DNA from 3 places in the Paenibacillus sp. FSL R5-0341 genome. Region 3 is predicted to be linked to each of the others. Evidence: predicted binding sites of a transcription regulator. Region 3 holds the regulator's gene; each other region holds the start of a gene.
The links. Region 3 encodes Rex, which represses fermentation and respiration genes when NADH is low (regulators of the CRP and FNR family bind a similar motif). Its sites were predicted from a motif close to TTGTGAAATATTTCACAA; they were not measured.

Region 1: the regulator Rex is predicted to act here: its motif matches at 2,073-2,090, upstream of MKX75_RS03890 (TIGR04053 family radical SAM/SPASM domain-containing protein).
Region 2: the regulator Rex is predicted to act here: its motif matches at 6,310-6,327, upstream of adhE (bifunctional acetaldehyde-CoA/alcohol dehydrogenase).

The regions. Positions count from the first base shown of each region.
Region 1 covers NZ_CP150241.1:832,791-841,145, reverse strand. The annotation lists gene hemG (protoporphyrinogen oxidase) at 1-904, opposite strand, end outside; gene MKX75_RS03890 (TIGR04053 family radical SAM/SPASM domain-containing protein) at 926-2,014, opposite strand; gene MKX75_RS03885 (5-methyltetrahydropteroyltriglutamate--homocysteine methyltransferase) at 2,176-3,336, opposite strand; gene MKX75_RS03880 (hypothetical protein) at 3,507-4,076, opposite strand; gene MKX75_RS03875 (ankyrin repeat domain-containing protein) at 4,362-5,417, shown strand; gene MKX75_RS03870 (tRNA-dihydrouridine synthase) at 5,513-6,487, opposite strand; gene MKX75_RS03865 (DUF2536 family protein) at 6,874-7,080, shown strand; gene MKX75_RS03860 (leucine-rich repeat domain-containing protein) at 7,529-8,355, shown strand, end outside.
Region 2 covers NZ_CP150241.1:4,271,860-4,280,214, forward strand. The annotation lists gene pflA (pyruvate formate-lyase-activating protein) at 1-324, opposite strand, end outside; gene pflB (formate C-acetyltransferase) at 414-2,672, opposite strand; gene adhE (bifunctional acetaldehyde-CoA/alcohol dehydrogenase) at 3,617-6,229, opposite strand; gene MKX75_RS19220 (Crp/Fnr family transcriptional regulator) at 6,662-7,378, shown strand; gene MKX75_RS19225 (hypothetical protein) at 7,473-8,186, opposite strand.
Region 3 covers NZ_CP150241.1:4,042,816-4,051,170, forward strand. The annotation lists gene MKX75_RS18070 (AAA family ATPase) at 1-668, opposite strand, end outside; gene MKX75_RS18075 (hypothetical protein) at 661-1,188, opposite strand; gene MKX75_RS18080 (DUF5590 domain-containing protein) at 1,490-2,020, opposite strand; gene MKX75_RS18085 (amidohydrolase) at 2,060-3,367, opposite strand; gene MKX75_RS18090 (redox-sensing transcriptional repressor Rex) at 3,354-4,007, opposite strand; gene dinG (ATP-dependent DNA helicase DinG) at 4,226-7,087, opposite strand; gene MKX75_RS18100 (tetratricopeptide repeat protein) at 7,229-7,852, opposite strand; gene panD (aspartate 1-decarboxylase) at 7,970-8,353, opposite strand; gene panC (pantoate--beta-alanine ligase) at 8,346-8,355, opposite strand, start outside.

The DNA of each region.
Region 1 (8,355 bases), 3.2 Mb from region 3:
CGACATGGGCTGGTGTAGCGATCACCATCGCATCTGCATGGAGCGTCGTGCCATTTTCCAAATGAACAACGTAACTGTTCTCTTCCTGTACAACACCTGATATTTCTGTATTTTTTATCATGAGTGCTCTGGAAGTTAACGCCTTTTCGAGATGGTTTACGACCTCTTCCAGTCCTCCACGTGCACTTAGGAACATGCTCTTCTTCGCCGTATTCGCAGTTCCGGGCGATCGTGTGGCCTGCTGCTTCGGGCTTCGGCTCTTACTCACACCAAGCATGCCTACAATGAGGCTTCGATGCTTTTGTTCTGTTTCTTGCAGCATAGGAAATGTTGCTTGCACACTCAGCCCATCCGCATTACCTGCGTAGATGCCTGCCAGCAGCGGCTCCGCAATCTGTTCCAGCACTTCATCTCCCAATCGCCTGCGTAAAAGTTGTCCCAGGGATTCATCTTCCGCGCCAGGTTTCCTTGGCAAAACAAGATCTGCAGCAGCGCGTACTTTCCCTCGTACCGACAAGAGCTTTGTCGTAATGAACGGCTTCCACTTTGTCGGCACACCCAGCATAAAACCATCCGGAATAGGATGCAGCTGATTCCGATATGCAATATAGCTGTGCGACACCCCGGGTCGTGTGCCGACGATTTCATTTTCCATGCCGAGTTCCTGCATGAGTTCAATGATCGATGTTTTGCGCGCAAGAAAAGAGTCCGGTCCCCGTTCGATCACAAATCCGTCCCGTTTTCCAGTATGTACATGTCCGCCGAATCGATCACTTTTCTCCACCAGTACAATATCCACAGCCACATCATGCGCTCTGCACAACTGATCAACATAATAAGCTGCACTTAATCCCGTTATACCACCGCCAGCAATAACCACTCGCTTCCTGCGCTCTTTTTCCATTTCACACTTCCCACCGTATCATCATTTTCGCAGCGCCGCTGGGATGTAAGCGCACGCAGGATCACTCGCCACATAATCTCCCGTCATCGCATACGCCCTTGCCCTTGAGCCACCGCACATGGTCTTAAATTCACAGACTCCGCATTTGCCCTTCAGTTGGGACTTGTCTCGTAACGTCTGCATCACCGGGGATTCCCTGTATACATCAATGAAAGACTGTTCCTTCACATTGCCACAGACTACCGGCAGGAACCCGCTGGGATAGACATCCCCCGTGTGATTAATGAATACAAAACCATCACCATCATTCACACTTTGCGGCGCACGCCCCAGCATATCCACACGTTTCACTGAGCTTTTCTCCAATCCTGCTGACGTACGCTCCTGTATCATCACCCGGCGATAGTGAGGTGCTTCCGTTGACTTCACCCCGTAAGGCATCCCATGCGCAATGTGTACCATCCACTTCATGACCTGCTCGTGCTCATCCGGACTGATCATGTCTTTCTCCTGACCCCTACCTGTTGGAATGAGGAAAAATAGACTCCATAGCACCACGCCCATCTCTTTCACCTTGTGGCTTATTGCCTCCAAATCGTGCAAGTTATACCGGGAAACGGTCGTGTTGATCTGAACCGGAATACGAGCTTCTCGCAGGAACTCGATCCCTTTCATCGTCATATCATAAGAACCTCTGGTTCCGCGAAAATGATCATGGATCTCGGCTGTTGACCCGTCCAGACTGAACGCCCAGCGGGATAAGCCCACTTCCTTGGCTTTGGTAATCGCTGCTCTCGTCACCTTCGGTGTCGCACTGGGTGTCATAGATACAGGAAGCTGCTTCTCCTTAATTGCGTACTCCGCCAGTTCAAATAAATCCGGACGCATTAACGGATCGCCACCCGTAAAGACAAACAACGGCTGCTCTTCCATTGCCGCAATGTCATCGATCAGTCTTTTCCCCTGCTCTGTTGTAAGCTGCCCTGGGTCGGCTCTATACTGGGCTTCTGCACGACAATGAAGACATTTCAACGCACACGCCCGAGTCACTTCCCAGATCACGATGAACGGATACTTCGCATAGTCGCGTGGCTTCATCTGAGGCATCATCATCCATTCTCCTCCTCATACACATTCCATTAAGTGTAAAGTAGTTGACAGGGCATGAAAGTGAGATGAATCACATTCGTATCTCATAAAAAAAGATGACTCACAGGTCCATTAACGGCCCATGAGTCATCTCTATTCATTCAAGATGGTGCTATTTCAAATTAGTTGTTCCAGTATTGCTTGGCGATCTTCTGACCTTGATCAATCTTCGCCCATTGCTGAGCTTCACTTAATTCGTTACCGCCATCGCAGGATGCAAAGCCGCATTGGTGAGACAGTAGCAGCCGATCCTTATCGATAATTTTGGATGCTTCGTCCAACAAACGAACAACGCGCGCTTCATCATCGAGTGTGCTCGTTTTGGATGAAAGCAACCCTAGTACAATTTCCGTTTCAGGTCTGTCCTTGAACACTTCCAGGGCTTCGATCGAACCCGCGCGGTCATCATCCCACTCCAGGAAGAAACGGTCATATTTCAATTGCTTCAGGAACAGATTAGCAATTTTCACGTATGATCCACCGCCCATGTTGCGGGAATCATAGTTGCCGCGGCAGTTATGTGTCCACATTTTCAAGCCCAGACTATGTCCGAAGTCAATCACAGTATTGTTAATATCAATAAATTCAGTTGCGAGACCTGATACTTCATCTTGATTAATATGCTCCCCTGTAAACGGAGAGTTCGGGTTATCGTCTGCAAACAGTTCCCACAAGCAATCATCGAATTGCAGGATTTTACCACCTATAGCAGCGAATTCTTCGACGAATTCTTTATATGCGATCACAAGACCCTCTTTGAGCTCTTGTTTGTTCTGATAAACGGAATCTGTACCACCGATGTTATCCGACCAGGAAAGCTCACCGAAGATATGGGAAGGAGATGGCACACAAAGTTTCGTTTGCTGCTCACCAGCCGTGTCTTGCAGTTGTTTGAACAATTGAATGAAATGATGATTCTTTCCGCTCAATTTGTCAGTGATGCGCAGTCCAATATCTTTGCGTGTTTCATATTTCGACGTTCCATCCACATCTCTGAAAAAATAGCCGTGATCCGCGATGTAACGCTTCACTCCGCCAAATCCCCATACAAAGTCCAGATGCCACATCGATTTGGAAAATTCGCCATCGGTAACCACGGACAAGTTATGTTCTATTTCCTTTGCCACAACTTGTTTGATTGCCTCCGTCTCACACTTCTCATATCCTTCGTAGTTCTCATAGAACGGATATTGGATATCATCGTTATGCTCAATTTGCGTTTTATATTTCAGCAGCTCATCCGGCCGCAATAAACTTCCTACGATCTGGAACTTATCAGTCATGTAAAAAACCCCCTCGTTGTATGCAATTATCATATCACGCCGAGGGCAGTTAGAAGAGATACTTAAAAACCATAACTGGTTATAGTTAAAAGCTATATCTACTTGTTAGGCACATTTCAGTGAAACCGTCACCGACACAGTGTACCTCTATCCGTGAAAGTTATTAAATTTCACACCGTACGACGACGCAGTTCATAGAAATACTGTACAGCTGGGTGCTTTAACTTGATCTGCTCGGACATATTCAGGATTCGCTTTTTGCCAACGCGTCTGTCCATCAAAGCCAGAATATTAAACAAGATATCATTACTCTCCAGATTATCTTCTATAGAAGTAGATAAAAATGTCGTAGCTGCAACGGTAAAATTCGATTTACTGAGCGCAGCCTGTGCCAACATAAGCTCTTTGGCATGCACAGAGATTTTTCTGCTTCTTGCCATGACTTGAAGGCGATCCTCGGGAATGGGCCCTTTGGAATCTTTTCGAATAGCTTCAATCTCTTCATGGGTCACAGGAATCATGATCTCCGGGTCGCTCTTGATCTCCTGCTCCGTCTGATACCATCGGATTGCAGTTGTTGCATCACTCATGTTGAGTACATTCTTTTTATCTACGGTAATATAACAATTTCCTGATTTATCAGGTGAATAGCGATAGCTGGTTGCACGGTACTCCACCCTTCCAACTAACGCGGGACTAAGGAAACTCTCCAGTTGTTGCTTCAATTTGCTCCAGGACATAGATCCTCCTATTATTAAAAGCCTACCGCACGAATTGCGGCGATTATATCAAATATCTTTTTTTCAACCCAACAACCATATGAAACTCATCTAAAATTATAACACAGCCAAACAAAGCAACGTCTCATCTTGATTGGAAGCCTTGCTTTAGACGGAAGAAACCTAGTTATTGGTTTTAAATTCCTCTCTGTGATAAACTTGCAGAAAATTGTCTACTTACTCTTAAATCGTCATAGCCTACCATTGGAATATACGTTGTTATTTACAAAGGAGAGGAAGAGTGTAATGGCTAAGAAGAAAGCAACCTTACCTGCTCATATGGAAAAACTCGTTAAAGATAACGATATCGCTACTGTAAAAGAAGTTTTCGAGCAATGCGAATGGGATGCCCGCGGGGGCTACAGCAAAGGTACAACCCTCAGCTTTCGGCATATTTCGGATGAATTGGTTCGCTGGCTGGTAGAACAAGGGGCAGACATTAATGCACGTGACAAATATCAACGCACGCCTTTACATGCCCATGCCTCGCACTGGTCAGGAAATGTACCCCTGTTCCTTGAATTAGGTGCGGATCTGGACGCTGTGGATTACCAAAATGAAACACCGTTACATGCAGCGGTCAGTGGATATCGAACCAAAGTGGTTCAAGAGTTGGTAGACCAGGGCGCTACGATTAACGTAGAAAATAAACAGGGAAATACGCCTTTAGCTAAGGGGTTAGTCAATTGCAGGAATAGCGATATAGTCAATCTGGCAGAGATTGCCGCAACTCTGCTGGATGCCGGAGCATCGGTCACCCCGGATATGAAAGAATCGGTGCAGCGGATCGGTAAGGATTTTGAATTCGTCCGTGAGAAGTTCAATAAGGACAAGGTCGATGGAGTTTCAGACGCACTGATCAAACTGTATCGGCTATTTGATGTCGAGCCGGTAGCGAATCGGATCATGCACGATGGGACTGCACCTATTCAGGTAAAGGCAACCACTTGGACCAAACAGCACCAAGAGCTGTGGGAATATCTTATCCCGGCCCAGGGACATGCGCAAACAGTACAAGGAGAGGTTATCCGCATCACAGGGCGCGTATCCCATGAAGTATTGGATAATGGCGGAGGAAACTGGGATGCGGAGTATCGCAAGATGCTGGAAGCACTGATTCATCACCTGAGCACTGGTGCGCCACTCGCCCAGGCACATCTCCAAGAGGCAGCAGATTTGGTCAGTAGGCTTCGCAATGGATACGATTTTGATGCGCCTGCCCGATTATCCGAGTTGGCTGTGTTATGGGTAATAGCGAATCCTCAGCCGGTCGCTATGGAAAAGCCTGCGTATACGCGTTAAACAGAAAAGAAAAAAAGAAGCGGAAGAGTTACCGCTTCTTTTTTTTCTTTTAAATCTACCTGAATCATACTCCGTATCCATGATTACGTCTTACTCTACTCCGCCTGTTCATTACTTTCAAACTCATTGAGCAATTCACGTACTTTAGAAGTTGTTTTGGCGTTCATCAAGCTGTTTCTCAGCTCACTAGCACCGCGGAAGCCACGAACATAGATTTTGAAAAAACGGGCCAGTGGGCTGAACGAACGCGGTTCAAGCTCGGAATATTGATCATGGAGATCCAGATGCAGCCGCAGCAGACCAAGTAATTCCTCACTACTGTGTTCCTTCGGCTCCTTTTCAAAAGCAAATGGATTCTGGAAAATACCTCGTCCAATCATAATGCCATCCACACCATATTGCTCCACGAGTTTGAGGCCTGTCTCACGGTCAGGAATATCCCCATTAATCGTTAGAAGAGTATTAGGTGCTATCTCATCACGAAGTTTTTTAATCTCCGGAATCAGTTCCCAGTGAGCGTCTACTTTGCTCATTTCTTCTCTCGTCCGCAAGTGAATAGATAGATTAACAATGTCTTGTTGCAAAATATGAGTTAACCAGTCACGCCATTCGTCTACAGCTGTGAAACCGAGCCTTGTTTTTACACTAACAGGCAATCCTCCGGCTTTCGCCGCCTGAATAATCTCCGCCGCAAGGGCTGGCCGGCAGATCAGTCCGCTACCTTTTCCATTCTCCGCAACATTCGCTACAGGACAGCCCATATTAATATCGAGACCTTTAAAGCCTTCTTTCGCCATACCGATACTCATCTCACGAAAGAATTCAGGTTTATCTCCCCAGATATGAGCCACAATCGGCTGTTCATCCGCTGTAAAAGTCAAACGTCCGCGCACACTATGGTGCCCCTCCGGGTGACAATAACTCTCTGTATTCGCAAACTCCGTAAAAAACACATCCGGTCTGCCCGCTTCACTTACGACATGCCGGAACACCACATCCGTCACATCTTCCATAGGTGCCAGTATAAAAAATGGTCGTGGCAATTCACGCCAAAAGTTTTCCTTTGTCATCTCAAAAGCTCCTCTATACATTCCAGGACAGTCTATGTCCTCATTAATAATAAAAATAGTAAAACTCGCAACTCATGCATCTGCTTGCCTATCATTTACATGATCATTCGCAGTTTCGTTGCAATTCACATTATGGTGCCCTTGCTTCTTCTTCACTTATACCATGCAAATGAACTTCCTTCAAACATCAGTATCTGTTAGCACTTCCATTAGACCTTCAGATTATTGAAAGTTCGGTGATTTCGAAATTCCCTTTCCCGATTTTATCACGTCTTCATTTGATTTTCAGCACGATTACTCTTGCCGAACTGGAAAAGCTCCTCTAAAATGAAGCTCGGCAGGCTTTTAACCTGCAAATAGAGATTTGGAGGTGGCCTGACTTAAATATGGAAATTTCACTGGATATAATTAAAGATAAAGTCGAATGCTTGCAGGCTTATGACTTTCACGAACTGGCGCGAGCGATTGAAGAACGAATTGAAATCAACAAAGCGCTAATGCTGCGAGTGAAGCAAGTTCAACATCAAGTAACATTTGACCCTATTCGTACCAAAATGTTATATAGTGCAGTTGTGCATTTTGCCGTAGATTAACGGATTAAAATTCGGAATAATGAAACATCGACCTCTTCGATGTGGTTAGCTTAAACGAAATTAATATGAAAGATATTTCAAATCAGATTGTAGATGTTGATTCGGAGAAAATAACCTTTTATTTCACTCCAGATGAACCACATATCGTTCAAAAAAGCACGATCACCTTTATTAAACAATGCCTACCACCAGCCACACTTTAAATAAGACCAAAAAGGAGCAGGATTCCCCTGCTCCTTTGCTATGTGAAACTTCTTTCTCTCATCAAACGTAAATTCACAAGGTATAATGAAATCAGATAACCGTTCAGCATGATCTTATGACCATCATAATGAAGGAGGGGACATTCGTGGCGTTTATCCCGCTAAACTGCCCCAATTGCAACGGAAGAATTGAATACAAGAAGGATGAGGTTTTAAAGTGTCCCTATTGTGAAACAGAGCTTTTATTGAAGCAAAATCATGTCTATTACGTAGACCAGACCATTAATCATTACCACGGAACACCCCCTAAAGCACCGTTGAAGCATACTGCCTCCGTAAAGGCAATGCTGATACTGATGTTCGTCCTAATTGGCGCCATCGGTACATATTTTTATTATAGCAACAGCTCCACCTATTCAAATACAGAAGCCAATCTGACTGTACGAACGATGCCTGAAAGCGAGGTTCTACTCTCCTTTTTGCGAGATATCTTCGATAAAGGGTCTGCCTTGCCAACAGAGGATGAATTGGCTCGTATTCGCTATTTAACCGTAGAGCATTCGGAGAATGATCAGTGGAAGTTTACATATAGTCTCTCCGATCCATTCAGCGATGAACAGGCCGAGAAGATCACTTATATTACTCAGGACAAGAAACTGAATAGCCAGCGGATTGATCAGCGAGATTTTGAAGCTTTTAAGGGACTGACGGCATTGGACCTGACGAATACCTATGAAATCTCCCAGACGGACCAAACCACTTTGGCCCATTTGCCCGGATTAAAAAGTTATGGAGGCGCTTTTAACGAATCCTTTAGTACATTTTCGGGCTACTTTGGCGACAAGTCTAAAATCACGGAGCTTACCACTCAGCTTCGCAGCAATCAGGAATTGGCCATGTTGCTGGAATTCCCCAATCTGAACTCTTTATCCATTACCTATGTGGATGAGTCTGTAACAGATTTTCACTTGTTAAACCAACTGCCAATCAAGTCCCTGTCGCTCACCTTTGTCGATGAACTCGGATGGTTATCGTCCATGACCGGGCTGTCATCCTTGTCCATACAGTACAG
Region 2 (8,355 bases), 230 kb from region 3:
TCCGTTGCTGTCCAGTGTCGTATGCAATCCCCAACGTCGCTTCACTTCCTTGAAGATTTCGGCTACAAAATGAGCCTGTAACGTTGGTTCTCCGCCAGATATCGTGAGCCCGCCTCCGGAGCTACGGTAGTAAGATAGATACGGCTCAATTTCAGCCAATATCTCCTCGAGCGTCATTTCTTTTCCACCATCTAGTGCCCATGTATCAGGGTTGTGGCAATATTGACACTTGAGTAGACATCCTTGCATAAAAAGCACGAAGCGGATGCCTGGGCCGTCAACCGTCCCGAAAGTTTCGAGTGAATGAATATGTCCTTTAACCATGCTGCCTCTTCCTTTCTGTATCCGCATCCGCTGTGCGTTTAATATGATTTGGAATGCCTTGCTCTAGCGGTCTTCTACTTGTAAATTACTTACATTGAGCCATGGAACGTACGGTTGATGACATCCAACTGTTGTTCACGAGTCAATTTAATGAAGTTAACCGCATATCCGGATACCCGTACAGTCAGTTGCGGATAGTTTTCCGGGTGATCCATCGCATCAATCAATTGTTGACGATCAAATACGTTAACGTTCAGGTGATGAGCATTTTGACCGAAGTAACCATCCATCATGGCAGTCAGGTTGGATTTACGTGTAGTCTCCTCTTTACCCAATGCTTTTGGCACGATGGAGAAGGTATTGGAAATACCGTCAAGACTGTGTTCATAAGGCAATTTGGCTACAGAGCCAAGGGATGCCAGTGCACCTTTTTTATCACGACCATGCATTGGGTTCGCACCTGGAGCAAATGGTTCACCTGCTTTACGACCATCCGGTGTAGTTCCTGTTTTCTTACCGTATACCACGTTGGATGTGATCGTCAGCACGGATTGCGTTGGCACTGCGTTACGGTAAGCTTTGTGCTTGCGAATCATACCCATGAAGTTCTCAACCAGTTCAACAGCAATGCTGTCTACGCTGTCTTCATTGTTACCGTAACAAGGGAAGTCTCCTTCGATTTCGAAGTCAACAGCGATGCCTTGTTCGTTACGGATTGGTTTTACTTTGGCATATTTGATCGCACTCAGTGAGTCGGCTGTAACCGACAGACCAGCGATACCGCAAGCCATCGTACGTACAATGTCACGGTCATGCAATGCCATTTCGATACGCTCATAACTGTATTTATCGTGCATGTAGTGAATGACGTTGAGGGTGTTCATATACAGCTTCGCGAGCCACTCCATCATTGGTTTGAAGCGTTTCATAACCTCATTGTAATCCAGCACGTCGCTAGTAATGGCAGGATACTCAGGTCCAACTTGTGCTCCGGATTTCTCGTCACGACCACCGTTGATCGCATACAAGAGAGCTTTCGCCAGGTTGGCACGAGCGCCGAAGAATTGCATTTGTTTCCCGATCTTCATCGCCGATACACAGCAAGCAATACCGTAATCGTCACCGTAGATCGGACGCATCAGATCATCATTCTCATACTGGATTGAGCTGGTTTCAATGGATACTTTGCTGCAATAATCTTTGAAAGCTTCTGGAAGTTTCGTGGACCAAAGTACAGTCAGGTTCGGCTCTGGTGCAGGACCCAAGTTGTGCAGTGTATGCAGGAAACGGAAGCTGTTTTTGGTTACGCGTGTTTCACCATTTACAGACATACCACCGATGGACTCTGTTACCCATGTTGGATCTCCACTGAAGAGTTCGTTGTAATCTGGTGTACGCAGGAATTTGACAATCCGCAGTTTCATTACAAAATGATCAACGAGCTCCTGTGCCTGTTCTTCAGACAGAATGCCTTCTTGCAGGTCACGTTCAATGTAGATGTCCAGGAAGGAAGATACACGTCCTAGTGACATCGCAGCACCGTTCTGTTCTTTGATCGCAGCGAGATAACCGAAGTACAACCATTGGAACGCTTCTTTCGCTGTAGTCGCTGGCAAGGAAATATCGAACCCGTGCATATCGCCCAATTGTTTCAGCTCTTGCAATGCACGAATCTGCTCAGACAATTCTTCCCGCAGACGAATGACATCTTCATCAATGACATCAACTTCGAGTGCATTCAATTCACCTTTTTTGTTACGAATCAGGAAGTCTACCCCGTACAAAGCTACACGACGATAGTCACCGATGATCCGACCACGGCCGTAAGCATCTGGCAGACCTGTAATAATCCCTGCTTTACGCGCTGCACGCATGTCGGAAGTATAAGCATCGAATACACCCTGGTTATGTGTTTTGCGAATGTTCGTAAATATATCAATGACGCCTTGAGGCAATTCGAAGCCGTATGCTTCACATGCATCAATCATCATCCGGATTCCGCCTGTTGGTTGAATGGAACGTTTGAACGGAGCATCGGTCTGAACACCGACAATCTGCTCTTTGGTTTGATCCAGATAACCTGGTTGGTGAGAAACAATAGTCGCTGGTGTGTTTACATCAACGTCAAGGACACCGCCGTTATCCCGTTCTTTTTTGGTCAGATCAGATACGATTTCCCACAATTCTTTGGTATTCTGGGTTGCACCTGCGAGGAACGCTTCATCGCCGTAATACGGAGACAAGTTGTGTGCCAGAAAATCATTCACATCTACGGATTTGGTCCATGTTCCTTTGGTAAAGTTTCTCCAGCCTGTTTGTTGTTTGACATCTTTTTCAATCACCGACATCGTAATCCCTCCACTAATTTGGATTTCTGGACACATAACATATTGCTTCATTCGTAGCATTGTGTGCCCAGAGCCGCGATTAATGTGAATTGTTTCACATAAAACCGGAACATGTTCTCTCTACTTGGGAACCGGAACCGCGGGATGAATGTTTTTCTTACATTTTCAGTATACGACTTGGCACTTTCATCATCTGTGATTTTTATCACAAAGTCAGTGAACTAACTCACTCCACCTGCGCTGTGTCCCATTGAACCCTGTAAATTCACACTTAGCCACTGCGCGGGCAGAACAACTTCCGATCGCTGTTATCCCCGGATTTTTTCAATTTTATTTTCCAAAGGGGAAAATTCGGGGATAAAGGCGCACGCTCCGCTTCTTCAGTTTTTTCTGCCCACTCCGTTATTGTGTGAACATCTGGCTCAAACAGCCACATCACGGATTACGTGTAACCTCTCTAGAACCCTTTTGCTCCTCTATGCTCGGAGCAAATCAAATCTTAGAATAAATCCTGAAAAACAGGTGCTTCGCTCTTCTGTTTTTCTGCCCACTCCGTTGTTGTGTGAACATCTGGCTCAAACTGCCACATTACGGATTACGTGTAACCTCTCTAGAACCCTTTTGCTCCTCTATGCTCGGAGCAAACTAAATCTTAGAATAAATCCTGAAAAACAGATGCTCGCTCTTCTGTTTTTCTGCCCTCTTCTTTATTGTCGAACATCTGGTTCAAACAGCCAGAGCACGGATTTCGTGTAACCTCTTTAAGAACCTTTTGCTCCTCTATGCTCGGAGCAAATCAAATCTTAGAATAAATCCTGAAAAACAGGTGCTTCACTCTTCTGTTTTTCTGCCCTTTTCTTTATTGTGTGAAAGACGGCAATCGGGGCTCCCCTCTCGGGGAACCCTGATCTCTTTTGCCGTAAGGCACGCTTCGTTCTGATTCGTTATTCAAACTTTCCGTAGAAAGCGTTGCGGTATACATCAGCCAGTTCAGTTACCAACGGCAACTTCGGATTGGCGGTTGTACATTGGTCTTCGAAGGCACGGTCTGCCAGATAATCGACATGTGCTTCGAAGTCTTTTGCATCAAATCCGATTTCCTGGAACGATTCTTCAATGCCCAATGTTTTGTTCAGGTTACGGATGGCATTGATAAGACTGGTTACGCCTTCTTCTGTCGTGCGAGCAGGCAATCCCAAGATACGGGCGATTTCGGCATATCGCTCATCCGCTACAAAGTGCGAATATTTCGGGAACGATGCAAATTTGGTCGGTTTTTTCGCGTTGTATCGAATGACGTGTGGCATCAGGATTGCATTGGTGCGTCCGTGTGCGGTGTGGTACTGACCGCCCCATTTGTGCGCCAAGCTGTGGTTAATGCCCAGGAATGCGTTGGCAAATGCCATACCGGCAATTGTGGAAGCATTATGCATTTTCTCACGTGCCAGTTTGTCGCCTTGCAGTGCCGATTGCTCCAGGTATTGGAACACCAGTTGAATGGCTTTGATCGCAAGTCCATCTGTGTAATCATTTGCCATAACAGACACATATGCTTCAATCGCATGCGTCAGTACGTCCATACCTGTATCCGCAACCGCCGTTTTAGGCAGGGAGTATACGAATTCCGGATCGACAATCGCTACGTCTGGTGTCAGCTCATAGTCGGCCAATGGATATTTGGTGTTACCTTGATTTTTATCCGTGATAACCGCGAACGATGTCACTTCAGAACCTGTACCCGATGTTGTTGGGATCGCTACAAATTTCGCTTTTACACCGAGACGTGGATATTTGTAGATCCGTTTACGGATATCCATGAATTTCTGTTTCAGATCGTTGAAGTCCGTGTCCGGATATTCATAGAACAACCACATCGCTTTGGCAGCATCCATCGGTGATCCACCGCCAAGTGCGATAATGCAGTCCGGTTGGAAGCGACGCATCATTTCCGTTCCGCGATCTACCGTTGTTGTGGATGGATCTGGCTCTACATCGGAGAATACTTCGATCGCTACCGGCATTTGCCGTTGACGAAGATAATGTTCTACCTTTTCCACATATCCAAGTTTCACCATCATCGCATCCGTAATAATCGCAACACGTGTGATGTCAGGCATTTTGGCAAGATACTGTGTTGCACCTTTTTCGAAGTAGACTTTGTTCGGCACTTTGAACCACTGCATATTCACGGTACGGCGAGCCACCCTTTTCACGTTGATTAAGTTCACAGCGGTTACGTTGGAAGAAGTCGAGTTACGTCCGTATGATCCGCATCCCAATGTCAGTGACGGCATATTCGTGTTGTAGATATCCCCGATGGCACCGTGTGTGGATGGTGAGTTCACAATAATCCGTCCAGTTTGCAGACGATCTGCGAATTTGCCGATCACTTCTTCATTTGTGGAGTGAATAACCGAGGAGTGACCCATGCCGCCAAAAGCAACCACTTCTGCCGCACGCTCAATGCCCTCTGCTGCCGTTTTGACTTTGTAACAAGCCAGTACCGGGCTTAATTTCTCAGCCGACAATGGGAATTTCGTACCTACCCCTTCAATCTCGGCCACGAGAATTTTGGTGCCTGCTGGAACCTCAATGCCGCACAACTTCGCAATGCTCACCGCAGATTGACCAACAATCGCCGGGTTCACCGCACATTTCTCGGCATTAATCGCACCTGCTGTCAATTTTGCTGCTTCATCTTTGTTAACAAAGTAACAGCCGTTCGCAATCATTTTTTTCTTCACTTGATCAAAGATCGGTTCTTCAATGATTACTGCTTGCTCAGAAGCACAGATCATGCCGTTATCGAAGGATTTCGACAGGATCAAATCCGTCACTGCCTGATTGATATCCGCGCTTTTCTCGATAAAACAAGGTACGTTACCCGGTCCTACGCCCAGTGCAGGTTTACCACAGCTATACGCTGCACGTACCATGCCTGATCCGCCTGTTGCCAGAATGAGAGCCACATCATTGTGATTCATCAGTTCGTTTGTACGATCCATGGAAGGATCATCAATCCACTGAATACAATCCGCTGGCGCACCATGTTTCACAGCTGCTTCCAGCAGGATTTTAGCAGCTTCCCGGCTACAATTCTGTGCAGATGGGTGGAAACCAAAGATGATTGGGTTACGTGTCTTGATGGAAATCAGTGCTTTAAACATCGTCGTTGATGTCGGATTGGTTACTGGTGTAATACCCATAATAATACCGACCGGCTCCGCAATTTTCTGGAAGCTTTCGTACTCGTTATCTTCAATTACGCCTACGGTTTTGTCATACTTGATGCTGTGGTATACATATTCTGTTGCAAATATATTTTTGGTAATTTTATCCTCATACACTCCGCGACCTGTTTCTTCTACAGCCATCTTGGCAAGCATCATGTGTTTATCCAGACCCGCAAGCGCCATGGCTTGCACAATCCGGTCAATCTGCTTCTGGTCCATCTTCATGAATGCGGCGTGTGCTTTATTCGCTTTGTCGATTAATGTTTGAATATACTGACCTGCTGTCGGTTCTTTTGCTGGGGCGACTTCGTTCTTTACAGCCATCTCCCTCATCCTCCTAAAGGTTCGTATTAGTTTGTCTCTCTCGTTTACATTCACATCGTAACATAGCTAAAAACGTAATCATGTGATTTTTTTCACAAAGTATAACAAATTTAAATTTACTTTTGTAATGTCCGCTAACAAGTTGATTTCCACTTCCTATATTAAGTGTAGTGCTATCGAACACATCCTTCCCCACTAAAAGTGAATTTAATCACAATGTTTGAAATTTCGCCATTTTTGATGCCTTCCCATGCCCCCCAAAAGGTAAGTTTAGGTATATACTGAACTTAAAAATTGAACCACCGCAATTTGTACCGTCCTTCCTCCCGGCCGAGATGACCCTGATCAGGACGGCAACGGTTTGCGGCGAACCTCGGAGGCTACTGCAAGCTACAGAAGGTCGTCCGATGGACATAAAGGGGAGATAGATTTATGAGAGAACTAACGACTGTATTGGAAAAACGCGGCAATACCAACTGTTTCTCGGAAGCGAATTTCAACCATCTGCTGGTTACAATGAAAGATAGAACCTATCCTGAAGGTACCCATCTGTACTGGGAAGGAGACGTCTCTGACAAACTTTATTATATGAAACGGGGTCGTGCCCAGATCACCAAATCAACGGATGAAGGTAAGGAACTGATCATGTACATGTATCAATCCGGTGACATGATTGGCCAGGCTGATCCCTTCTTCGGCTCTAAACACAGCTTTTCAGCGGAAGTACTGGAAGACAGTGAAATTGGTGTACTGGAACACAAAGACCTGGAAATGCTGATATGCCAGCATTGTGACTTTGCGATCGACTTTATGAAATGGATGGGCATCCACCACCGGCTGACACAGACCAAGTTCCGGGACCTCATGTTATATGGCAAACCGGGTGCGCTCTGTTCTACCCTCATTCGGTTGTCGAATTCGTATGGTGAGCCTCATGGAGAGCATGTCATTATTCACAAAAAAATTACCCACACGGATCTGTCTAATATGATTGGAGCCACCCGTGAAAGTGTAAACCGCATGTTAAGCGATCTTCGTAAGAAAGATGCGATTGAATATGACAATGGCATGATCGTCATCAAAGATCTGAAGATGCTGCAAGGCATCTGTCACTGTGAACTTTGTCCGAATGAGATCTGTCGTATTTGAAGTACGATTGTGCTAATAAGGTGTTGCTTGCAAAACAATTTCATCAATGAAAAAAGCCCAGTTCTCTAAAAAGAGATTGGGCTTCTTTGTATGCTTACGATGCATTGGTCAATTCAAGCTTTACCGCATCACGTGGATTTAATTTCATATCCAAACCGTTTTCCATTAATTCCTTGTCATTCACCATAATGACCCACCGCTGATTCATGCGGGGTGTCACATTCTCGACCGAAACGACGAATTTGTTGTTCTCCGACATTCTCACAATCCCGCTGGACTTCAAAACATCGCGAACTGTACATTCCTGAACATAGACTCCAGCATATTGACGATTAAGAGTTGGCATAATGTTTCCACCGCTCACCTTGAGTAACGTTGTCTGATATGCAACGCCATCCCCCCCACTGTCAGCGGCTTTCACGTAAATGATCACTTCATCTTTGGCATGAAGCTCCATGTCCCAATCTTCCTGTTCAATATCCTTGCCATTCAACTTCACAGCCCAGCTCAGCGAAGAATCGAGAGAAACTTCACCCACGGATTGAATCCGTTTGCCATCCGCCGTAAAATCAACGAGTCCGCTATTGAGTAATGCTTTTTTGAGTGTCAAACCCTCACTAAAATCTCGCTTAATGGACTTCGTTGCATCAGGCAAGAATGTACTGCCATCTACAGCCACTGTAATCGTATTCGCTGTTTCCGTCTCTTTGACAATTGGCTGCTCTGAAGGCTGCGTCTCACTACATCCAGCCAAGATCGCCAGAATGAGCAAACATACACCTATGTAACCGGGGATTTTCTTCTTCATGTAGGTAACACCACCCTGCGTAAAATCATTCACCCTGTTGTCCATAACCTCTATTATGGCACAACACTCAACAAAAAAAAGTGTCAAACCCGTTACTTTTATCGCGCGCGCCCTCCAGAGAGGACTGGTACAACAAAGAGAGCCTGCACACAGGCTCTCCAATCTGAAT
Region 3 (8,355 bases):
CGGTTCGTTGCAGCGATAACCAAGATTCTTGGCGTATCGGAAGAATAGATTCCGTCCATTTCCGTCAAGAGCTGATTCAACGTCTGATCATACTCGCGCTGTTGACCGCCTTCACGTTTACCCCCGATGACATCGATCTCATCGATAAATATAATGGCGTTTTCCTTATTTTCCTTGGTGGCACGGGTTCTCGCGTCCTTGAACAAATCCCGAATTCTGCTGGCACCCACACCAACATACATTTCCACGAACTCACTACCTGATGCTGCTACGAAAACAGAATCCGTGTAATGGGCAGCAGCCTTGGCCATCAACGTTTTCCCTGTCCCTGGAGGGCCAGTCAGCAAGATGCCTTTTAAAGGACGAATCCCGAACTTGCGGATTTCTTCATGTTTGATGAGAAAGTCAAGTGCTTCACGCAATTCCTGCTTGGCACTATCCTGTCCTCCAATTTCTTCAAATGTAAGTTTTGAAGGTCCTTTTTTCTTGCGTTTACGTTCTTGTGCAGCACCTACGGTAATCCCTCCGCGCATTTGCATCATGAAGAGTAACGCTCCGACAAGCACCGCTGCAATCAGAATCGGAACAATATTAACACCAGTAAAAGCAAGGAAAATAATCAACACGGGAAAAAATCCGATGGCAACTTCTTTTGTCCACTTAGGCATTAGGCCACACTCCTATCTGACCGGGCACACGCGGCAGAATAATAAATTTGCTGGCATCTCCGTCTCTGAGACTGACATAGACATTGTTGTCATCCATCGCTGTATTTACCTTTATTCCATTTGTCGCCATCTTCGACAACGTTGGTGTAATCTCGGTGTATTGCTTGTTCTCCATGGCCTGAGCTACGGTAAACATCGCATCCCCCCACCAACTCTCCAGTGCTTCACTGGAATGATCCACAACATCCAACTTTAGTGAACGTGTTCCAATCAAGTTCTGTCCTTCTTTGTGAATATATTGTACCAGTCTGCCTAAATCAACATCGGGTTGCAGATCCAGTTTCAATTGTACGTCATTACGGTTAATAGTTAATTGAACGTCATTAACTCCATCGTACTGGGTAACCATCTTTTCAATCGGGTTCTGCACGGCCACCTGACGATACACAAACCAACCTCCAAACAACACAACGGCTGAAATGACGGCAGTTAAAGCAATAGGCAATACTTTTAGCTTCAAATGAATTACCCCTCCCAGATTTTAGCCTAACCTACTGGCTTATTTGTATAATACGAATATGTGCACATTGACTCCTGCGAAAATTTCGACAGGACTATTTGTTTTGAATGTATCTTTGAGTACATATCTGAGTATATCACATCGTATATACAATTTCGAAGGCGAAAATATGAATAAATTATTAATTTTAACTATTTAAATCAAAAAGGTTTACAGGCAACACAAAGAACCGGTTCAGTCGGATATCCGTCTGCCGGTTCTTTCATTTTTTAAATTCTCTAGCGAAGCTACTCTATTTGTTCTAGCTGTTCGGGAGTGTGTAGACCAAGTCCACCTGTTCTCCATTGCTAAAACGATAAAACCGATAATGGTTGTGCGTACCGTCTTTATAATACACTTGCCACACATATATTCCATTCACAACGCCGGGCATGATTCGCTTAATCTCACCTGCAGGAACTTCGGAACTAAAGCGATTGCGTATCTGCGCTTCGGACATGCCATTCTGCAGCAGCTCACTGTGTACAGCGTTTGCACCCGTAGCCGGTTGATTGTTTGCATCAAATTTAACCCAGACCATAACATCCTGGTTATCCTTATTTTTGCCGATCAGGGTCCAGTAGATGTTGTCAGTGCCTTCTTTGTCTCCCCAGATGTATTTACGCAATTCATCATAGGATGTAATGCCCAGTTGCTTCTGTGCTGCCTGTATAGCGAGCTCTTCTTCCTTGCGTTGGTCCTGCGTGACATAGACGTAATAACGCTGAAGTCCAAACAGAATCAGAACCAGTGCAAGCAGCGAAATCCATATCCACTTCTTTTTTTTCTTCAAAAGCCGAACTTCCTTTCCCTATGATGTTCTGCCTTGCAATTAACGAGCAAGCAGACCATCAAATGCCAATTGAGACTCACGCAAAATACGCTCTTCATCCAGTGTCAGACATTCGCCATGTTTGACCACTTGTTTGCCATCCACCCATACGTGCTCTACATCTTTGGCAGAAGCCGAGTAGATGGTATGTGACATCAGGTCTGTATGTGGGTAGAAGTGTGCCTGTTCAATGTCCAAAGCGATAAAATCAGCCTTCATGCCGACCTGAAGCGCTCCCGTATTGTTTAAGAAGATAGATTTGGCACCATATGACGTTCCGAGTAGTAATGCTTCACCCGCTGGCACTGCCGTCGGGTCACCAGATACACCTTTGTGGATCAATGCAGCCAGTCTCATTTCCTCGAACATATCCAGGTTGTTGTTACTTGCTGGTCCGTCAGTTCCGAGTGACACGGTAACTCCTGCTTTCAGCAACGCAGGTACACGCGCAACACCGGAAGCGAGTTTCAGGTTACTTCCCGGGTTATGGGATACAGCCACATCATGTCGAGCCAGAATCTCAATCTCTTCGTCATTCAGATGCACCGCATGTGCAACCAGGGATGGACGGGAGAAAAAGCCCAGTTTCTCCAGATGTGCTACAGGACGCAGTCCATAATCAGCCACGTTCTGCTCGACTTCACGAAGCGTTTCCGACATATGTGTATGAAGAGGAAGGTTTAGGTCGTTCGCGACCTGTACAAGCTTCTCTATGTAGTCAGGAGGGCATGTATATGGTGCATGTGGCGAGATTACGGTTGTAATGCGACCATCTGCCTGTCCATTCCACTCACGTGCAAACGCTGCCGACTCCTCCAGCTTCCGCAGTTGCTCTTCTTCCGAGCACAGCCCAATTACACCACGTGCCAGTGCTGCTCTAACGCCGGATTGCTCCACAACTTTGGCAACTTGATCCATGTGATCGTACATGTCCAGGAAAGCTGTAGTTCCGCCTTTCAACATTTCAAGCACCGATAGCGAAGTTCCCCAATATACGTCTTCTGAAGTCATTTTCGCTTCCATCGGCCACATTTTTTCCTGCAACCATACTTGCAACGCAAGATCGTCTCCGTGCCCTCTGAGCAACGACATCGCTGCATGACCATGCGTATTGATCAGACCCGGCAGGAAGAACAGTCCTTTTCCATCCACTTTGGTACAATTTTTGTCTTCATCCGGCAATGTCTCACCAATATGCACAATCTTGTCATTCTCAACAACCATGTATCCGTGGACCACGTTCCATGTTGTGCCGCCTTCATTAACCGCAAATTTGCCGTTGTGAATTACCCATCTATTTGTTGTCATCTTCCTCGTCGTCCTTTCCAGTCTCCAAGTAATAGGCCAAACTAAGCAGATCCGTTGTAAAGTCAGCATGGTGAATGCGGATATGCGGCGGTGTTTTTAGAATTGTTGGTGCAAAATTAAGGATCGCTTCAATTCCCGATTCAATAAGCTGATCGGCTACATTTTGAGCTTCCGTATCTGGAACTGTAATAATACCGATGCGGATGTTATCCGTTTTAACCGCTTCCGTCAATTCATTCATTGGTTTTACCGTCAAACTGTTGATTTGACTACCAATCTTAGGTCCATATGCATCAAATACAGCAACAATCTTCATGTTGTCTTTCAGATATGCGTTGTAGTTGGACAAGGCCTGTCCGAGGTTACCCGCACCTACCAGAGCTACATTAATTTGCTGATCGATTTTGAGGATGTGACGAATTTTCTCAATCAAGTAGGAAACATCATAGCCGATCCCTTTTCGACCAAAATCACCGAAGTAAGCCAGGTCTTTACGAATTTGGGCCGGATTCAGATCCAGCCTCTGTCCAAGCTCTTGAGAAGACACCGTAGCCACCTCACGCTGATGCAACTCGCTCAAATAGCGCAAGTATACAGGCAGACGTCGTACCACCGCTTCCGAAATTTTATCTGATTTCATTCTTGCTCCCCCTTACCAAGCCCACGATAAAATAATAGATGAAAAGATGAGCATTCTGTATAAATTCAAAGATAGAAGTGACTTTTTATACAGAATGCTCCTTGTAATTTAGGTTATAAGTTCTTACGTGCAACTGCTTTATTCGCAAACGGAAAGATCTCATAAAGTTTAACGCCAAACTGCAGCGTCATGCAATGATATAACGAACAAAACAACCATTATTCTTGTTCTTTAGCAGGTTTTTCCAACCATTCGGTAATTCGTGGAACCATTTGCTCTGTGAGCATGTGCTCCATTTTTGGACCAGGTAATGAATATAAAAAGAATTTACCATAGTACGCTTCAATTACGCGTGTATCATAGACAATCACAATTCCTCTGTCCTTCCCGGTACGCACCAATCGGCCAAATCCCTGCTTGAACCGAATGACCGCTTGCGGCACGGACAGTTTCATAAAAGGATTTTTCTTTTGCTCCTGGAGCAGCTCACTCTTGGCTTCCACCAGCGGATGATTCGGTGGCTGGAACGGCAATCTTACAATAGCGAGACAGGTTAGCGCATCACCCGGGATATCTACACCCTCCCAGAAGCTGCTTGTGCCCAGAAGTACCGTAGCTTTGGCATCCTGGAACCTGCGAGTCAGCTTGGAGCGGCTTCCACTGTCCACGCCTTGCCCCAGCAACGAGATGTCGTTACCAGACAACGCCTCCTTGAGCGGATCATAGACCTGTCGCAACATCTTGTATGAAGTAAACAGAACCATCATGCGTCCACGGGTGGCAATTGCTGTCTCTGCGAGGGACTGCACCAGCATATTAACAAAGTGCGCATCACCCACACTGCCCTTCACACTCGGGAAATCACGCGGAATCACCAAAAGTGCCTGATCACGATAGTTGAAAGGTGATGGCAGCATCGACGTTAATAGCCGATTATTATCGGCGGCTTCCTGCAAGCCAAGCTGCTCAATCATGAACTGGAATGACTTATCGACAGAGAGCGTAGCCGATGTAAGCACAACGCTTTTCTTTTTGTCAAAAAACAAATCCTTAAGTTGTGCACTGACATCTACAGGTACAGCATACAGCTGAAGCGATTTGCTGCGGAACTGGCCGCTGGCTTCCATCCAGTACACCGTTTTGGCATCATCCATACGCATGAAGAACCGTAGATTCTCCTTCAACGTAGTCAGATCTTTCAGCAATCCTGTGATGTCCGTGATCAGGCTATCCGATTGATAATCATCCTGATCTTCCTTCACCTCAAGCAGCAATTTGTCCCCTTTGCGAACCAAATCACCCAGTGTCACATAGATCTGGTTCTCCAGATCCTGCAACTCTTGCCATTTCGCAGGTTTCTGAGATGCCTTCAGACGCAGGGAAAATTGACCTGTCTCTCCCGGTGAAGCATCACTTCGTTCAGGCAACAGCCCGAACAGAGCATCGCTCATACGATCCCATAACTCTTTGACCTCAAGAGCGAGCGGAAACATCTGATCCACCATGGAGCCCCATTGCACCGAATTTTCATGTCCGGATAACTGCGAACGAAGCATAGGCAGCTGACCATTACGACTGTCTTTAAACAGACGGGTCAGTGTATGAACCAACGTGAAATATTTCATATGCATTCCAAGATGTTTACCAGCTACATCCTCCAGATGATGGGCCTCATCGATCACAAGACTCTCATAAGCTGGCAGCAGCTGATGTGCTGCTTTGACATCCGTAAATAATTTGGAGTGATTGGTGATTACAATATCTGACAACCCGGCCTCATGTTTGGCACGATGATAGAAACATTTGCGGAACCATGGACAGGATCTTCCCAGACATGACTCGGATTCGCTTTGTACGGTCTCCCAGAAGTCCCCACCGCGTCCGCTAAGGTTAAGTTCCTCATCATCTCCGGTTTCGGTCTGCGTAAGCCAGACGATCATCTGGGCAGCTGTGAAATAATCCTCTTTCGGTGTGGCGAATTCACGTTTATTGATTTTGTGTTCAAATTTGCGCAGGCACAGGTAATGTCCACGTCCTTTGAATACAGCAGCCTTAAACGGAAACGGAACCACTTGGGTCAGCATCGGAATGTCCCGCTCTCTCAATTGTTCCTGCAGGTTGATCGTATGCGTGCTGACCATGACTTTCTGTTCTTGCTTCACACTTTCGTAAATAGCAGGCAACAGATACCCCAGAGATTTACCGGTACCCGTTCCAGCTTCGATCAAGAGGTGTTTCTCTTCGTCCAAAGCTTGCCTTACACTGCTGAACATCTGAGTCTGCGCTTCGCGCTCTTCATAATGATCCAGCGTATCCTTCAGGTTCTCCCGAACCTGGTCCATAAACTGTTCGAAGCTTACACCATCAAGGGGGTTACCCTCACGTTCATCACGTGGTGCACCAATATCCGTCCAATCACTCACATTAAGAGCAAGCTGACGATAATAGGTATGTCCGTCCAGGTCCTGGATCGGCTCTGCTTCCTTCTCACTGCGCATTCCGTCCAAGAACCAACCCAAGTCACTGTCTTCTGGTGCGAACAGGTCACTGAGCCGCTGAATCGTTATGAGCGGTAATTCCTTTAACTCATCCAGACATTTGAGCAGCACATAGGCTGTCGCCAGTGCATCACTGTCAGCCTGATGAGGGCGATCATGCTGAAAACCAAATTCTGAAGACACATAACCAAGTTGATAAGAACCAAGTGATGGGAACGTAATCTTCAGAAAATCAATCGTGTCCAGAATACGGCCTGTGAACGGCAAATAACCGCAACGGTCCAGAGCATTCTGTAAAAAGTGAAAATCAAAAGCAACGTTGTGTCCAACAAGAACCACATCGTTAAGCAGCGGAACCATCTCCATCATCATCTCTTCGAGTGATGGAGCATCCGCCACATCGGCATCGGTAATACCCGTTAATCCCGAAATAAACGGGGGAATCGGTACACCAGGGTTCACATAAGAACTATATATTTGAGTTATGCTGAAGTCATGATCTATGATGGCAAGTCCGGCCTGTATAATCTCACCGTCGGACTGCGTGCCGGTTGTTTCGAAATCCAATACGGCATATTTCATTGCAATGTACGGTCCCTTCCATTCCAGTCTATGTTACAGCATAGCAAAAAAAAGGGGATTTGAAAATTAACTGACAAAAAAGCGGTGTTCCCACCGCTATGCCAAAGGAGGGAACACCGTTTTTTGTCGCCGAATTCCCGCTTAATGAAGGGTTGTCAGCTGATTCGCATATTGCAATTTTCCCCTGTTCAACCTGCAAGCTTCCATGTTGTACAGTGGTTCGGTCAATGTCGGGTCATACTGAAGGGCCTGTGCAAAGAGTGAACATGCAGCTTCCGGATTCGCAAGTTTGGCTTGAATACAGCCCAGAGCGTTACATACAAGCCCTTTTAAGCGAGGCGAACCCTTAAGGTACATGATCTGCTGCAAATGTGTCCCGGCTTCCGCCATTTGTTCCAGATTCAGATACGCGAGCGCCAGGTAAAAACGAGTTAATGCACTCTCCGGATGGTCGGTCACAACCTGGGAGAACTGCATAATCGCCTGCCGATACATCTGTAATTTGAAATAGCCCTGACCCCGACTGAAATATTCCAGATGGAGTTCAGGCAAAGCGGTAACAGCTTCCTGTTCTGGTTCAAGGGAAGCAGGCTTATCCATCTCCCGCTCCCTCACCTGGCTCATCTTTTCTTCAAACATCAGCCATTCATCCAGCATTCCGTCACTCATCCGCTTAAGCAAGTTCCACTTTTGCAGCAATTCCTGTTTGTTCAGGCCTTCAGCGGAAGGATAGCTCTTGATAATTTCATCTAACATGTCGTTCATTTCTGCGAAAACATGCTGGAACATCGATGCATCCCCACCCTTGAAAAAATGGATTAGTGCAGTGACCTGTACTCATTTTTTGCTTCAAGGGCCGATTTCATTCTCCTTACCAGTCGATTACATAATCGTGGCGTGCACTTCCTGCTTCATCGTTTGTACAGGTTTATTCTGTCCATCTACAAATACAACCGTTGGTTTGTGAGTATTTGCCTCTTCTTGAGACATCATGGCGTAAGAAATGATAATGACGTTATCTCCAGGCTGTACCAGACGTGCAGCTGCGCCGTTAAGACAGATGACCCCGCTTCCGCGCGGTCCTGGAATCACATAAGTTTCCAGACGTGCACCGTTGTTGTTGTTCACGATTTGCACTTTCTCGTTTTCCATCAAGTCGGATGTTTCCATCAAGTCTTCATCTATGGTAATGCTACCCACATAGTTCAAGTTGGCTTCCGTTACCGTAGCCCGGTGAATTTTGGATTTCATCAGTGTTCTAAACATGG